Linked DNA regions of Magnetococcus sp. PR-3. Each later gene encodes a partner of the first gene's protein in a complex. Links are inferred from orthologs where the notes say so. Each region holds a gene or a part of one and is shown in the gene's direction. Other genes may lie near its edges.

Region 1 (6,147 bases):
ATCTCGTTGTATCAGTCATTGAGAAAAGATTGTCTAAGATCTTTAAAATAAAGATCTAAATCCTACCACATACCAGCTTATAGATCGGTCATACCACCATGGAAATCACTATCGACAAACTTGCTTCTGGTGGATCCGGCCTCGGCTTTCACGAGGGTATGGCTATTTTTGTACCCAACACGGCGCCCGGTGATGTGGTTGAGGTTGAAATTAAAAGTAAGCGTAAGCGCCACGCCCATGCCGAGCTGGTTAAAATCATTACCCCCAGTCCTAAACGTACTGAGCCTCTGTGCCCCGTTTATGAACAGTGTGGGGGGTGTCAGCTACAGCACCTGGATGCCCCAACAAGAAATGACTATAAAGCCGCGGTTGTTAAAGAGGCCCTTGAGCATATTGCCAAGTTTGAAAACCCACCCATGCAGCCCCTGTTACCGGGTGAGCCTGAAACCCAGTATCGACGTCGGTGTGGTCTAAAGATCCGTTGGGTACGGGATCATGCTGTGGTGGGTTTTTTCCAAACAGCCACCAAGCGCATTGTGGATCTGCCCGGCTGTCCGGTGTTACACCCGACACTGGAAAAGATGATTGAACCTATTCGCCAATTGGTGGGTAAGTTGAGCGTGCGCGAGCGGCTCCCTCAGGTAGATCTAAGCTGCGGTGATGAAGGTCTTGGCATGATTATCCATGTCTTGAGAAAACTCTCTGCTAAAGATAAAGAGATCCTTCAGAACTTTGCGGAAGAAAATAAGATTGATCAAGTGTGGATTCAGTGGGGCCGGCGGGATGATCTCATTGCCTTTATTGACAATGAACCTATGCGCTATAGCCCGGATGGTGAAGCTACCCTCAAGTTTATGCCAGGTGACTTCACCCAAGCCCACTTTGAACAGAACCGCCAACTGGTGGATCTGGTGCTTGAGTGGGTGGGTAAGGGTGAGCGGGTTCTTGATCTGTTCTCTGGCATAGGTAACTTTACCTTGCCGTTAGCCCGTCAATTTAAACGGGCTACAGGCTATGAAAGTTATGAACCTGCTGTCAAACGGGGACGTAGTAATACCATGGCGCACCCTTCGGTCACCTTTAAGACGGTTGATCTATTTGATGAGACGGCGCTTAAAGGATTACCCTTGGCTGATGTAGATGCCTTGGTGGTGGATCCGCCCAGAGATGGTGCCGCTAATTTGGCCAAGCAGATCCATGCGGATGGAGGACCAGAGACCATTGTTTGGGTCTCTTGCGATCCTGCAACCTTTGCCCGTGATGCGCTCATTTTATGTTCCGGGGGGTATCAGCTGGAAAAAGTTAAACCGCTGGATATGTTCCCCATGACCAGTCATGTGGAGCTGATTGCCCGGTTCACAAAAACGGGGGCTTAATCCGCTCTCTGCTCAAGTTTTTGTTTAAACCACTTCTGGTTATCGGTTTTGGCAAAACGTTCTTCAGCCTCTGCGGCAAGGGATGTTTCCCGCCAAAACCGATAACGGTTTTCAGCGATGGGTATACGCTGTAAAACGGTTTGTCGCATGGCCCCAAATACCTCAACAACTTCTCCCCAGCCTGGTTCCAACCACCGTTCAATACGCTCTTTAAGTAAGCGGGAGAGGGAAGGGCTCAACCCCCCAGTGCTGACACCAACCGTTACATCACCCCGTCGCACCACCGCTGGTACAATAAAGCCACTGACCTCAGGACCATCAGCAGAGTTGCATAATAGACCCTTCTGGGCGCACAATAGTGCGATTTGCCGGTTACGTTCGGCCTCTCCAGTGGCGGCGAAGACCAGTGCCCAGGGTTGTTCTAAGATCTTCGGATCAAACGCTTGTGCTAGGTGGGTGACTAAACCAGTTTGTACATGCGTGGTCATATCTGCACAGATCTGTGGGGCCATAACAGTCAGCTGGGCACCACTGGGCAATAAGCTACGCAGTTTACGCTGGGCCACTTTGCCACCGCCAATGACCAATACCGGGCGACCGGTTAAAATTAGTTCTGCCATATAGTGGGCCATGATCTCTCCTTATGGGGATGGTATGGCGTTAAGGAATATCTGAAGCAATGTCCGAAGAAAAGAAGATCATCATCCGTGGTGCCCGGGAACACAACCTGAAAAACATCAACCTGGAGATGCCCCGTAATGCCCTTACGGTGATTACCGGTGTTTCAGGCTCGGGTAAATCCTCTCTAGCTTTTGATACCCTTTCTGCAGAAGGGCAACGACGCTATGTAGAGTCGCTTTCGGCCTATGCACGCCAGTTCTTGAGTCTACAGAACAAACCGGATGTGGATGCCATTGAGGGGTTAGCCCCCAGTATCTCTATTGAGCAAAAATCCACGTCTAAAAATCCCCGCTCCACGGTGGGGACCGTGACCGAGATCTATGATTACCTGCGCCTGCTCTATGCCCGTGTGGGTCGCCCCTATTGCTACGGTTGTGGTCGACCAATTGAAAGTCAAACCATCAGCCAAATGGTTGATGCGGTTATGGGGCTGCCAGAACGGACCCGTTTGCTGCTACTCGCACCCATTGTACGGGGACGTAAAGGGGAGTACAAAAAAGAGCTGTTAGAGCTACAAAAACAGGGCTTTACACGAGTTGTAATCGATGGTGAGACCTATGATCTAGGGGATACACCAACCCTGAATAAAAAGGTAAAACACACCATTGAGGTGTTGGTGGATCGTCTGGTTGTGAAGACAGGTATTCAAACCCGGATGGCTGACTCACTGGAAACAGCATTGCGTTTGACCGATGGCATCGCACGGGTAGAGACGGTGGGTGAGGAGAAGAAGGATTGGCTTTTTTCAGAGAAAAATGCCTGCATTCACTGCAATATCTCCTATCCGGAGATTGAGCCACGTCTCTTCTCCTTCAACAACCCTTTTGGTGCATGCCCCAGTTGTGATGGTTTGGGAACACAAGAGTTTTTTGATCCTGAACTGATTGTACCCAACCCTGATCTTTCTATGCGTGAAGGTGCCATTGCGCCATGGGCCAAACCTACCCAGCGTATTGCGCAGGAGTCACTCTATACCTTGGCGGAACACTTTGGGGTGGATGTCAACTTGGCTTGGAAGGATTTGCCGGAAACCTTTAAAGATATTGTGCTCTACGGTTCTGGGGAAGAGAAGGTTAAATTCCGTTGGAAGGGCTTCCGGCGGGCCCGTACGGTGCATCGCCCTTGGGAAGGGGTAGCCCATACCCTGGAACGTCGGTATTTAGAAACACAATCTGAAGATCAACGTGAGCAATATCGCCAGTATCGTAATGCCACCCCCTGTACAGCCTGTGAAGGGCAACGACTCCGTAAAGAGGCCCTCCACGTTAAAGTGGGGTCTGAGAATTTGGCGGGCTTTACGGCCTTACCCCTACGAGAGGCCCAACGCTACACCGAAGATCTGGATCTGACACCAAGAGAACGGGCCATTGCCGAACGTATTCTAAAAGAGGTCACAGACCGGTTAAACTTCCTTATTGCCGTGGGGTTGGACTATCTAACCCTGGATCGAACCGCTTCAACCCTATCGGGGGGGGAGAGTCAGCGTATACGTTTGGCCAACCAAATTGGTTCCGGCTTGGTGGGCGTACTCTATATTTTGGATGAGCCCTCCATCGGTTTGCATCAACGTGATAACCAACGACTGTTGGATACCCTGGTACGTTTAAGGGATTTGGGCAACACCGTGGTTGTTGTGGAGCATGATGAAGATGCCATTCGTACCGCAGACTATGTGGTCGATATGGGCCCCGGTGCTGGTGAACATGGGGGGCAGATTGTCGCGGCGGGTACGCCCCAAGAGATTATGGACCATGCTGATTCCCTGACCGGCCACTATCTTAATGGTATACGCACCATCCCTGTGCCCGAGCAGCGGCGCCAGGTGGATCGCACACGACAGATCACCCTGGAGAAAGTGGCAACCCACAACTTGCAAGAGGTAACCACCCATATACCTGTTGGTTTGTTGACCTGTATTACCGGTGTCTCTGGATCGGGAAAATCCTCTTTGGTGTTGGATACCCTCTATCCTGCCCTGGCCCAACGTCTGCACAATGCCAAGGTCACCAGTGGTCTTTTTGAGTCCATTGAAGGGCTCGATCAACTGGATAAAGTGATCCATATGGATCAAACGCCTATTGGCCGTACACCGCGTTCTAACCCTGCCACCTATACCGGTTTGTTTACCCCCATACGTGAACTGATGGCTGCGACGGAAGAGGCCCGAGCCCGTGGTTATAAATCGGGTCGTTTCAGCTTTAATGTCAAAGGGGGGCGGTGCGAGGCCTGCTCAGGAGATGGGTTGGTTAAAATTGAGATGCACTTTCTGCCAGATATCTTTGTTGAGTGTGATGTCTGCCATGGGGCCCGATACAATCGGGAAACCCTGGAGGTTCACTACAAGGGTAAGAACATTGCAGAAGTGCTCAATATGACCATTGATGAGGCTTTGGAATTTTTTCAGGCTCATCCCCCCATTCGTAGCCGCTTACAGACATTGATGGATGTGGGATTGAGCTATATGCGTTTGGGTCAGTCCGCAACAACGCTCTCTGGGGGTGAAGCACAACGGGTTAAGATCGCCCGTGAACTCTCTAAACGTTCCACCGGTAAAACACTCTATATCCTGGATGAACCAACCACCGGCTTACATTTTGATGATATCCGAAAATTGGTTGAGGTGCTGCAACGCTTGGTTGAAGCAGGCAATACTGTGGTTGTGATTGAACACAACCTGGATGTGATCAAAACCGCAGACTGGATTATTGACCTTGGCCCGGAGGGGGGTAGCCATGGTGGGCGGATCCTTATTGAGGGGCAGCCTGAACAGGTTGCCGCCTGTGAAGACTCCTGGACAGGGCGCTACCTAAAACCCTTTTTGGCTGATGTCTCATAATCCTTTTACCTGCTCTGAACCTTTAGGCATTGGCCAGCTAGGGGGGCATCGTCAACAGCAGCCCTGTACACCCTTTATGCCTGATGAATAACCAGTTGGGTATAGGGTATCTTCCAACCTTGCTCAATGGCACGCTCAACGGCCAGTTGTTGTAAATCGCGATAGGTATGGGGGTAGTATTGGGCAGCCTGACCTGTAAACTGCGCAAAGATGCGGTAATCCAGGGAGGAGTCGGCAGCACGGTCAAAGTGTACGGAGAGATCTAAAAAGGCTTCGCCATAACGTGCCTGCAAGCCCTGGCGTACACTCTGGGCCAGTTGTCGGGGAATATCCGTGGTGCTGGTGGTGAGATGTTGATAGTCCACCCCAAACCGGGTTTCTACCCCAAACCCTTTGGATAAGTTCACGGGGTTGGTGGCCAAGAAGGGTGTGATGCCATAGCGTTTTTCTGCACCACCTTCCAAACGTACCCGTACTTGCTCATCGGTAATTTGAATGACCTCTCCATAGAGACCATCCTTTAACAGCACATACTCCCCCATGGCACAGGGAAACCAAGCCTCATCTTCATCATAAAGACGTGAACGTAGGTTGAGTAAAGCGGATAGAGGGACCAACAGGGTTTCCCCCTGAATACAGGGGTTACGTAAGGTGGTATAGAGATTAAGGCTGGCTACTTCCCACGGTAGGTTTTTATAGAGAATACGCTCCCCCTCCCTGACCTCCCCAAAATTAAGCAGTAGGCGGACCTCCTCCACATAGCGGGGGATAGAGGTACGCAAAACCCAAATAACCGCGACAACAACCAGTATGGCCACTGCCTGCATGGCCCGGTCACCACGCAGGTTAAAGATGTAAAACATCGCAATAATGGAAAATAAAACGGCAATGCTCTGATAGCTAAATGCCATAACACGCTGAATTTTTAACTTGTGCTGGCTACGACCCCGAATGCATAGGCGTAACAGTGAACGCAGGAGACGCATGACAAGATACACAGTCAGTGCGGCCCCCAGCGCCAGGGCCAGGGTTAACCCGCGCCCCATCAAAAATTCATGCAGTTTTTCTCCAACACTCTTCTCTTTTTTTGCCGCAGCTTGTTCCAGGTTAGAGAGCTGCACCCGATCGACTTCCAACAGGTGTGTGTGGGTCTTTAATTGTACCTGCCAAGCTTGAGCGACCTGTTTAAAGCGGGTTTGTGTACCCGTGCTTAACCCCTTCATACGCCCTTTATTCAGATGCTCTAGGGCCTTT
Region 2 (5,516 bases), on another replicon or contig:
CCAAGAGTTTGTAGAGAACCTTTATCAAAACCACAGTGGCCGCCACAACTACTACGATATGGTGGTTAATACCGATCTATTCAAGGCCCAAGCCACTGTTGAGTTAGTTGAAAAAGGTATGCGTGAAATGGGCTTTATCATGCCCAAATAGAGCATGATATGCCTTTGATCTACCCCAAAAAAGGGGGGGCTCTTTGCCCCCCCTTTTTTGGCTAGGGCAACATCTTTTTATAATTTGGTTTTTTCCTTTCCAAGCACCCCATGCTACGGGATAATCTACCGTTTATTCGAAGCCCCCCATCCAAGATGAAATGCCGTGACCAATCTAATAGCAGCGCAAAAACTTCTAGAAAAGCTACAAGGCCGTAAAAGCCCTCTCCCCCTACCGGGTCTGACCTCGGGGAGCTCCAGTTGGCTGGCGACCTCTTTAGCGATTGCCCAACCTGCACCTGTGGTACTGGTGACAGGTAAGGTTCAACGGGCTGAAGCCATCGCTCGAGAGCTGCTTTTTTTTGGTGAGAAACAGGGTCTGCACATCCTACCCTTTCCCGCCTGGGAAACACTCCCCTTTGAGCCCCTCTCTCCCTACGGCCCATTGGTTGGGGATCGTCTCGCGACCCTCTCTCGCTTACTGGGGCTGGCAGGCACGGGACCTATTAGTACAGAGAGCGATACAGGAGATAGCCGAACGGTGGTGATCACCACCCCTGCAGCCATGATGCAGCGGCTGATGCCTAAATCGGTTCTGGCCCGCTATGGTTTTGCGTTCTCTATTGGTGATCAGCTTAACCTACCGGAATTTAGGGAACTACTGACCCGTTCTGGTTACAACCCGGTCTCTCAGGTTTCTGAACCAGGCGAGTTTGCCGCACGCGGGGGGTTGATTGACTTTTTTCCTCCCGGACGTGAAGAGCCGGTCCGTGTTGAGCTGTTTGGGGATGAGGTAGATAACATCCGCCTGTTTGATCCCACCAATCAGCGATCCTTGGACCCCATTCCGTCTGTAGAGGTACTGCCTGTACGGGAAGTCATTCTTAATGCAGATACCATTAGCTGCTTCCGTACGGGTTACCGTGAGATCTTTGGTGGCTATGCGGCGGAGGATCTCATTTATAAAGAGATCACCCACGGCCACACCCACCAAGGCATGGAGCAGTATCTTCCTCTCTTTTATCCTGAGCTAAATACCCTGTTTGATTATCTGCCTGACCAGAGCCTATTCCTGATGGAGGCGGATGTTCAGGAACAGATTGAAGAGCGCGCCAGAGAGATTGAAGATCAACATCAAATCGCCTTTCGGGCGGGACAAGGGGGCGAAAATGGCTACGATGGCAGCTCCATGCGCTGCATTGCCCGTCAAACCCTCTATCTGGATCAACGAGAGCTTAATAGCTGCTTAAAACCGCACCCACAGCTCATTCAAGACACTCAAGCTAAGCGCCCGACAGATCCTGGCTTGCATCCGATCCCCCCCATTCAACAAGGCCTAGAAGGGGTTGATAACAGCCAACAGGATGAGAAAAAAGCTACCGCAACGGTCATGGACCGCCTAAGCAAACAGATTGTGTCATGGCAGCAGGAGAACCGCCGGATTGGCTTTGTCTCCCGGACCATTGGCCAGCGCGAACGTATGCGTGAACTGTTGGCGGACCATAAAATTAGCGCCATAGATGGTGGCGGTTGGCCAGAACTGATCAAAGAGGGCTCAACACAACCCCTGCTGTTGCTAGGGGATGTAACGGATGGCTTTGAGCACCCTGACCATAATGTGGTGCTGATCAGTGAGGACAATGTTTTTGGGGTACGCATTCGCCGCCGCCAGATGAGCCGCCGCTACCTGGACCAGCTCATAGCAAGCTTTGCAGACCTTAGTGAAGGGGATGCGGTGGTCCACGCCGACCATGGTGTCGGTCGTTTTGGTGGTTTGACCTCCCTAGAGGTTGGCCAGCTAAAAAATGATTTTCTACTGATCATCTACCATGGTGGCGATAAGCTCTATGTGCCGGTAGAGAACCTAGATCGTGTGGGCAAGCACTCTTCAGGTGAAGAGGTTCAACTGGACAAACTGGGCGGTAAACGCTGGGCTAAAACCCGCGCCAAGGCCCGCAAAAAAATTCTGGATATGGCCGAAGAACTGGTGGCCATTCAAGCCCAAAGAGAGGCCACCAAGGGGGTCGTTTACTCTGGCCCAGACGCTTTGTATCAGGAGTTCGCCAGCGCTTTTCCCTTTGAAGAGACGGTGGACCAAGCCAAAGCGATTGAGGCTGTTTTGGATGATATGGCCTCAACCAAAGCCATGGATCGTCTGGTTTGTGGTGATGTTGGTTTTGGTAAAACAGAGGTCGCCTTAAGGGCTACCTTCCGGGCCGCGATGGATGGCAAACAGGTCGCTATTTTAGTGCCCACAACCATTTTGGCTCAGCAACACTACGAGAACTTTGCCAAACGACTGGCCAGCTACCCACTCCGGGTCGATATTCTCTCCCGTTTTAGAACCCCAAAAGAGCAAAAAGCCACCATTGAAGCGATCAATAAAGGACAGGTGGATGTCATTGTTGGTACCCACCGCCTTTTACAAACAGATCTTAAGTTCAAGGATCTCGGACTTCTGGTGGTTGATGAGGAGCAGCGCTTTGGCGTGACCCACAAGGAACGCATTAAAAACCTGCGTGCCACACTGGATATCCTAACCCTGACCGCAACCCCCATCCCCCGTACCTTGAACATGGCCATGGCGGGTGTCAGGGATATCAGCATTATCGCCTCCCCCCCGGCAGACCGGCTGGCCATTCGTACCATCATTACCCACTATGATAAACAGCAGGTGCGTGAAGCCATTTTGCGGGAGCTCTACCGGGGTGGTCAGATCTTCTATGTTCACAACCAGGTTCAAGATATTGAGCGCAAAGCTCAGGAGATTGCCGAGCTGGTACCAGAGGGCCGGGTTGGTGTCGCCCACGGTCAGATGCGGGAAAACCAGTTGGAAAAAGTGATGATGGATTTTTACCGTCAAACTTTCAACATTCTGGTCTGCACTACCATCGTAGAAAATGGGGTCGATATACCCACAGCCAATACCATTATTATTGATCGGGCTGATAAATTTGGTCTCGCCCAGTTGCACCAGCTCCGTGGCCGGGTCGGACGCAGCAAGCACAGAGCTTATGCTTACATGCTGGTACCCCACCGACGCCGCTTGACCAAAGATGCTGAAAAACGCCTGGATGCCCTGGAGAGCCTGGGCGAACTAGGTGCTGGCTTTATGTTGGCCACTCATGATTTAGAAATTCGTGGTGCAGGCAACATACTGGGGGATGAACAGTCCGGGCAGATCAAAGAGGTGGGCTTTGAGCTTTACAACCAAATGCTGCGTGAAGCGGTGGATACTCTTAAAGCGGCACGGGCTGCTGGCCTGGAAGCCCCTGTTCCTGGGCGTAAAGCCGCACCCGTTGCCGAAGAGGGGCCGGCCCCTGTAGTACCCAACATCAACCTGCACCTCTCAACCTATATCCCTGAAGATTATGTGGGGGATGTTCATCAACGTCTGACGCTTTACAAACGCATTGCAGAGCTGCACAGCCATGAAGAGCTGGAAGAGATGCGTATTGAACTGGCCGATCGCTTTGGCCCAATGCCCTCAACGGTCGATCACCTACTGTCGGTTATGGAGATCAAACGTCTCTGTGTCAAACTTCGCATCACCAAGCTGGATGCAGGCCCCAAAGGTGGTACCTTCCAGTTTGATGAAGTCTTTACCGTTGAGATCCCACGTCTGATTGCCATGGTTCAAAGAGAGGTAGGTAATGCCCGTTTGGACCAGACCAGCCGCACCCTTGTGTTAAAAAACCGCCAGTGGCACGACGATAAGGCGCGCTTGTCTGAGGTACGCATGGCCTTAACGACACTCATCTAACCCTTTACGGGCCAACGCTTAAGCAGCTTTACCAAGCAGAGCCCCCTGCTTGGCCTAGGCTTTGCAGATTAAGTTCTTGCAGCTCCCCAAACATCGGGAGTGGATGCACAGACTTTTTCAGGCAGCTTGGCAATGATGGAACAGGATTTCTACAGAAGGCTTAACGTACCCCGTACCGCGACCCAGGCGCAGATACGCAATGCTTATCGCCGTCTGGCCCGCCAGTACCATCCCGACGTTAGCCCCATGCCCCAGGCGGAAAGCCTGTTTAAAGCATTGGGCGAAGCCTATGATGTTCTGAAGGACCCCCATAAGCGGGCACATTATGACCGCAGTCAGCGCCCAATATGGCCCCACAAAAGCCCACAGCACCCGCAAAACCGCGCCCACCGCAGCAACCAGAATATTAAAGGCAGGCCTCACCATGTTGAGGCTAAACTGATTGTACCGCTAGAGGTGGCCAACCGCGGTGAAATTCACCAAGTACGCCTGAACATGAAAGAGCTTGGGGGCTTCCGTACCATTCAAGTACAGATCCCTAAAGGTGTGGTGAATGGGGATAAAGTCCGGGTATACAATCAGATACGCCCCAACATCGTTAAAGAGATCAGTGGTGGGGATATTATTTTTACCGTTGAGATCCCCCCCCACCCCCACTTTCAACTGGATGGCTACGATCTCTACAGCAGCTTAACCCTCTCTCCCTGGGAAGCCGCTTTAGGCGAGCCCGTACAGTTTAAATCGCTGGGTGGCATCATTCGCGTCCACATTCCAGAAGGCTCCAGCTCAGGGCAACTTATTCGGGTAAGAGGCAAAGGTTTTCCTAAACCCGGCTTTGGTCAGAGTGGTGATCTATATTTGCGACTGAATATTGCGGTCCCCAAGCAGCTAAACAATGCAGAACGGCGCCTCTATAAAAAGCTCGCTAAAAAATCTGCCTTCAATCCCCGAGGCCACTAAACCCTCCCCAGCTCAGCAACGCGCCAACATTTGTATGGATCGAGCCCTTGCAGAAAACAACCACAAGGCCAATCTGTACCAAACAGCACCTTAGCGCCCCCCCCTTTTGGTATCGGCTCATCTATCACTTAACGGCCATACAGAGATAAACGGGCTCCTCCCCCCTCCAACCAACCGTTAAATAGCCCCCCCTCTTTCCCTCATCTACGCTCTTCTTGCAAAAACAGTACTTCTGCCATCTGCTTCGCCCGCAAGGCACTGGACAAATCGCCGGTAACTGATGCGCTCACAATCGCCCCCTCTTTGAGCAGAGCCAACTGCTCAGCAAAAGAGAGCGGCAATCCAGCTTCAGCGACCAATAGACGCAGATCTTCCAAAACAAGACGCTTATGCTCGGCGGCCAACGTGTGGATAGGAGAACTCAGTTCACCATACTCTCCTGCAGCATGAATAAACATACAGCCACAAAAAGGTAACTGGCCGGGACCATCTCCATGAAACCAAGCATCAAGGGCATCAAACATTCCAAGCAGTCGCGATCTAGCATCCCCCTTATAGGCTTTGATGGCACGGATTAACCACACCCGAAACCGCTCATCCCGCCGCCTGAGAGCCGCTAGAATCAGATCTTCCTTCGATTGAA

What was found. Proteins that work in one complex are often made in the same cells at the same time.
Region 2: the proteins of uvrA (region 1) and mfd are in contact, whole or in part, in a crystal structure (PDB 4DFC), measured with the Escherichia coli proteins. The link is inferred for Magnetococcus sp. PR-3 from one-to-one orthologs.

The regions. Positions count from the first base shown.
Region 1 is NZ_JBAHUQ010000002.1:261,940-268,086, reverse strand. The notes cover bases 1,754-5,093. They hold uvrA (excinuclease ABC subunit UvrA), read left to right. Parts: upstream 1,754-2,055; coding sequence 2,056-4,893; downstream 4,894-5,093. Other genes in these bases: V5T57_RS02695 (hypothetical protein), read right to left, coding at 4,968-5,093; V5T57_RS02705 (precorrin-2 dehydrogenase/sirohydrochlorin ferrochelatase family protein), read right to left, coding at 1,754-2,008. Also shown: 23S rRNA (uracil(1939)-C(5))-methyltransferase RlmD, read left to right, coding at 99-1,376; more of V5T57_RS02705, read right to left, coding at 1,373-1,753; more of V5T57_RS02695, read right to left, coding at 5,094-6,147. UniProt on the Escherichia coli protein: The UvrABC repair system catalyzes the recognition and processing of DNA lesions. UvrA is an ATPase and a DNA-binding protein. A damage recognition complex composed of 2 UvrA and 2 UvrB subunits scans DNA for abnormalities.
Region 2 is NZ_JBAHUQ010000014.1:87,834-93,349, reverse strand. What follows is about bases 1-4,113. They hold mfd (transcription-repair coupling factor), read left to right. Parts: upstream 1-316; coding sequence 317-3,913; downstream 3,914-4,113. Other genes in these bases: V5T57_RS09875 (DnaJ C-terminal domain-containing protein), read left to right, coding at 4,046-4,113; V5T57_RS09885 (cytidylate kinase-like family protein), read left to right, coding at 1-151. Outside these bases: more of V5T57_RS09875, read left to right, coding at 4,114-4,873; V5T57_RS09870 (TetR/AcrR family transcriptional regulator), read right to left, coding at 5,074-5,516. UniProt on the Escherichia coli protein: Couples transcription and DNA repair by recognizing RNA polymerase (RNAP) stalled at DNA lesions. Mediates ATP-dependent release of RNAP and its truncated transcript from the DNA, and recruitment of nucleotide excision repair machinery to the damaged site.